2 regions of the Peribacillus sp. NPDC096447 genome follow, and region 1 is predicted to be linked to the other one. Evidence: a T-box and tRNA genes for the amino acid it is inferred to sense, from the RefSeq annotation. Region 1 holds a T-box; the other holds one or more tRNA genes.
What was found. The T-box of region 1 lies ahead of tyrS (tyrosine--tRNA ligase). A T-box ahead of a tRNA ligase gene usually reads a tRNA of that ligase, here a tRNA-Tyr.

Region 2: it has a tRNA-Tyr gene. The T-box ahead of tyrS (tyrosine--tRNA ligase) is inferred to sense a tRNA for this amino acid. The anticodon was not compared.

What each region holds. Positions count from the first base shown of each region.
Region 1 covers NZ_JBIWEV010000001.1:814,535-816,701, forward strand. The annotation lists gene tyrS (tyrosine--tRNA ligase) at 1-873, opposite strand, end outside; T-box leader at 940-1,157, opposite strand; gene ACIQZD_RS04050 (transglycosylase domain-containing protein) at 1,306-2,167, shown strand, end outside.
Region 2 covers NZ_JBIWEV010000001.1:1,364,677-1,366,843, forward strand. The annotation lists tRNA gene ACIQZD_RS06760 (tRNA-Leu) at 422-502, opposite strand; tRNA gene ACIQZD_RS06765 (tRNA-Cys) at 511-584, opposite strand; tRNA gene ACIQZD_RS06770 (tRNA-Gly) at 593-667, opposite strand; tRNA gene ACIQZD_RS06775 (tRNA-Gln) at 671-745, opposite strand; tRNA gene ACIQZD_RS06780 (tRNA-His) at 781-856, opposite strand; tRNA gene ACIQZD_RS06785 (tRNA-Trp) at 874-947, opposite strand; tRNA gene ACIQZD_RS06790 (tRNA-Tyr) at 958-1,041, opposite strand; tRNA gene ACIQZD_RS06795 (tRNA-Thr) at 1,058-1,133, opposite strand; tRNA gene ACIQZD_RS06800 (tRNA-Phe) at 1,141-1,216, opposite strand; tRNA gene ACIQZD_RS06805 (tRNA-Asp) at 1,229-1,304, opposite strand; tRNA gene ACIQZD_RS06810 (tRNA-Met) at 1,310-1,383, opposite strand; tRNA gene ACIQZD_RS06815 (tRNA-Val) at 1,489-1,564, opposite strand; tRNA gene ACIQZD_RS06820 (tRNA-Glu) at 1,580-1,654, opposite strand; tRNA gene ACIQZD_RS06825 (tRNA-Ser) at 1,664-1,755, opposite strand; tRNA gene ACIQZD_RS06830 (tRNA-Asn) at 1,761-1,835, opposite strand; rRNA gene rrf (5S ribosomal RNA) at 1,845-1,960, opposite strand; partial or broken rRNA gene ACIQZD_RS06840 (23S ribosomal RNA) at 2,079-2,167, opposite strand.

The sequences.
Region 1 (2,167 bases):
CAAATGCGGTTCGGACTGTACGGATTGCTCTAACTCTTCAATCACCTCACGAGATAGGAATGTGAAGAATTTCAGGTATTTCACGACATCAGCATCGGCTGTATTGATCCAGAATTGGTAAAATTCATACGGAGTCGTCTTTTCAGGATCAAGCCAAATTGCTCCGCCTTCCGTTTTACCGAATTTCGTTCCATCCGCTTTCGTTACGAGCGGGATCGTCATACCGAATGCTTTAGCATCCTCATCATTGGATTTCCGGATCATTTCCAGCCCAGTCGTAATATTGCCCCATTGATCACTGCCGCCAATTTGCAATTTACAGTTGTAATTGCTGTATAAATGGCCGAAATCAATTCCTTGTAAGATCGTGTACGCAAATTCAGTAAAGGAAATTCCCGTATCCAAGCGGGAAGCAACCGTATCTTTTGCCAGCATGTAGTTAATGCCGATGTATTTCCCGTAATCACGCAAGAACGTGACCATATCGATTTTACCTATCCAGTCATAGTTATTGACCATGACCGCACCATTTTCACCTTCGAATTCAAAGATGTGGGATAGCTGCCCTTTTATGCAGTCGGCATTATAGAGCACTTTTTCCAGAGTTTGCAGCTGGCGTTCCTCTTTTTTACCGCTTGGATCACCGATAAGTCCAGTCGCACCACCCACTAATACAATGGGACGATGGCCGTGCTGCTGGAAACGGCGCAATGTCAGGAATGGCAATAGATGTCCGATATGCATACTATCCGCAGTTGGATCGACACCACAGTATAAAGAAATTTTCTCTTTTTCTAAAAGGTTCTTAAAACCCTCTTCATCCGTTTGTTGATAAATAATCCCTCTCCATTCGAGGTCTTTAAGCAATTCCATTTAATATTCCTCCTCCATCTTAGAAAAAAACCGCAAAAAGCACACAAAAACGCCCCTTCATATATATGAAGGGACGAATGAATTCGCGGTACCACCCAACTTGAGGACATAATATGCCCTCCGCTCAAGACGAATAACGGTCGTCAACCGTTTCCTGCTACTAATCATTTCACAGCAAATGCTCCAGGAAGTAATTCATCATACTATTTGTACCGATTTCCACTAACCACCGGCTCTCTGAAAACAGGGATAGTCTGACTACTGGGTCCTATCATCGCGATCATTTAATCATTTTATTGTTGTTAATAAACTTTTATCATACATAAGAATCCTTGTCAACATACCCTTACAGATTATAGAAAAATAAGAAAGATGCCCTTTCCCCTACCTGTTGTATGCTATAATATATGTGATTTCAGGGGGTATGATACGATGAATAATCAAAAAGATAGATTTCTAACAGTCTGGAAGCAGCTGACCCGTTTTTTTCAAAATGAAAAAACACATAGGAACGCGCGGGTTACATACCAAGTCATTTGGAATTTAACGCTGATCCTCATTATTGTCGGGATTCTAGGATTCTCATTCGCCGGCGGCGTCGGAGCCGGCTATTTCGCTGCCCTCGTCAATGATGAGCCGGTACGCTCAAAAGAAGATTTGAAAAAAGACATTTACAATTATGAAGAGACCTCTGAAGTATACTTTGCTGATGAAGTATACTTGGGCAAGCTTAAGAGTGACCTTGAGCGTGAAGAAGTGTCCATCGATAAAGTTTCCGAGCATCTAAAAAATGCAGTCATCGCTACAGAGGATGAGTATTTTTATGAGCATGACGGGGTTGTCCCGAAAGCCATCCTGCGTGCCGTTTACCAGGAATTTTCGAATGCAACCGTCCAATCGGGAGGAAGTACATTAACACAGCAGCTCATTAAAAACCAGGTCCTGACCAACGAAGTATCGTTTGAACGGAAAGCAAAAGAAATCCTGCTTGCGCTCCGGGTCGAAAAATTCTTTGAAAAAGAAGAGATTTTGGAAACCTACTTAAACGTTTCCACTTTGGGACGAAATTCTTCAGGACGTAACATCGCTGGTGTCGAGTCCGCCGCTGAAGGTATTTTTGGCGTGGAGGCCAAAGATCTGACACTGCCCCAGTCTGCGTTTATCGCTGGATTGCCGCAGAGCCCTTTCGGATATACACCATATACCCAGAAAGGAAAACTGAAAGAAAATCAAGAGCCCGGCATCAACCGGATGAAAACCGTTTTAAAGCGGATGTATAGTAACGGATACATAA
Region 2 (2,167 bases), 550 kb from region 1:
TCTTACATAAAAAGTTATAGAATGCTCTTAGAGCTCTTAATCGGGTGTTAATAGTAGTAACTTTCATTAAGTTCCTTACTCTGGAGAATTAAGCTTTCTACGTCCTTTTGTACGATTCAACGAGCTGCTTATTAATAATCTTCTTTGCTCCATGAAATTCATTTTTGTAGTATTCAATCGTCGCTCGTCTTAAGTTTCTTAAATAGCAATCCTTAAAAAAGGCTTCTTATGCTTCTTCATCTGAAATCTTCTTCTTAATAATTCTTAGTTCATCTTCTGTTAATTCTTTACGTCTTCTCATTACGACCTCCTAAGCACACGATTCGCCGCACACGATTCTGGATTAGTTTTGTCGTATTAAAGACAAAGAAAAAAGGCCTCAACATTTAAGTTGAGACCTTGATTCTATAAGCTTTCATGATACCGGTGGCCGGGGTCGAACCGGCACTCCAGAGGAACACGATTTTGAGTCGTGCGCGTCTGCCAATTCCGCCACACCGGCATGTTTGTTGGAGGCGGCAACCGGAATCGAACCGGTGGTAAAGGTTTTGCAGACCTCTGCCTTACCGCTTGGCTATGCCGCCAACGTTTTTGGAGCGAAAGACGGGATTCGAACCCGCGACCCCAACCTTGGCAAGGTTGTATTCTACCACTGAACTACTTTCGCATATGGCTGGGCTAGAAGGGATCGAACCTTCGCATGACGGAATCAAAATCCGTTGCCTTACCGCTTGGCTATAGCCCAATAACGTTGTAATCATTATACCATGTTTTTAAAAATGGGGCGACTGATGGGAATCGAACCCACGAATGCCTGAACCACAATCAGGTGCGTTAACCACTTCGCCACAATCGCCATTATAGGATTGAAATTGGCAGGGGTAGTAGGACTCGAACCCACACTGGAGGTTTTGGAGACCTCTGTTCTACCTTTAAACTATACCCCTGTAATAAAGATGGTGGAGGGGGGCAGATTCGAACTGCCGAACCCGAAGGAGCGGATTTACAGTCCGCCGCGTTTAGCCACTTCGCTACCCCTCCGCATATGGATGAAACATGGTGCCGGCAAGAGGACTTGAACCCCCAACCTACTGATTACAAGTCAGTTGCTCTACCAGTTGAGCTACACCGGCACTACTATGGTGGCTCAGGACGGAATCGAACCGCCGACACAAGGATTTTCAGTCCTTTGCTCTACCGACTGAGCTACTGAGCCAAACAATAAAAATGGCGGTCCCGACGGGAATCGAACCCGCGATCTCCTGCGTGACAGGCAGGCATGTTAACCGCTACACCACGGGACCATAGATTGCGGGGACAGGATTTGAACCTGCGACCTTCGGGTTATGAGCCCGACGAGCTACCGGACTGCTCCACCCCGCGACGGTAATAATGTTTCTTTTTATGCATCAAGTTTTCGTGTTGAGCGTTTCAATGGGTTGAAATAATCAATCCTTTATGCAGAAACAACTTGATGTTATTGAAAAATGGTGGAGGATGACGGGATCGAACCGCCGACCCTCTGCTTGTAAGGCAGATGCTCTCCCAGCTGAGCTAATCCTCCAATATGTTGTCTAAATGGTGACCCGTACGGGATTCGAACCCGTGTTACCGCCGTGAAAGGGCGGTGTCTTAACCGCTTGACCAACGGGCCAGGTATAAATGGCGGAGAGCAAGGGATTTGAACCCTTGAGACAGGGTTACCCGTCTACACGATTTCCAATCGTGCTCCTTCGGCCACTCGGACAGCTCTCCAATAATGGCTCCGCAGGTAGGACTCGAACCTACGACCGTTCGGTTAACAGCCGAATGCTCTACCACTGAGCTACTGCGGAACAATATAAGCTTGGCGACGTCCTACTCTCACAGGGGGAAACCCCCAACTACCATCGGCGCTGAAGAGCTTAACTGCCGTGTTCGGAATGGGAACGGGTGTGACCTCTTCGCTATCGTCACCAAACAATGTTAACATTTTTTCAAGACATATATTATTATAACGTCTTTTTGAGAAAATGCAAGAAGAAATTTTCATTCCTTCAAAACTAGATAATAAGAAGGTATTTCATTTTTTTAAAGCGATGGTTAAGTCCTCGATCTATTAGTATCAGTCAGCTCCACATGTCACCATGCTTCCACCTCTGACCTATCAACCTGATCATCTTTCAGG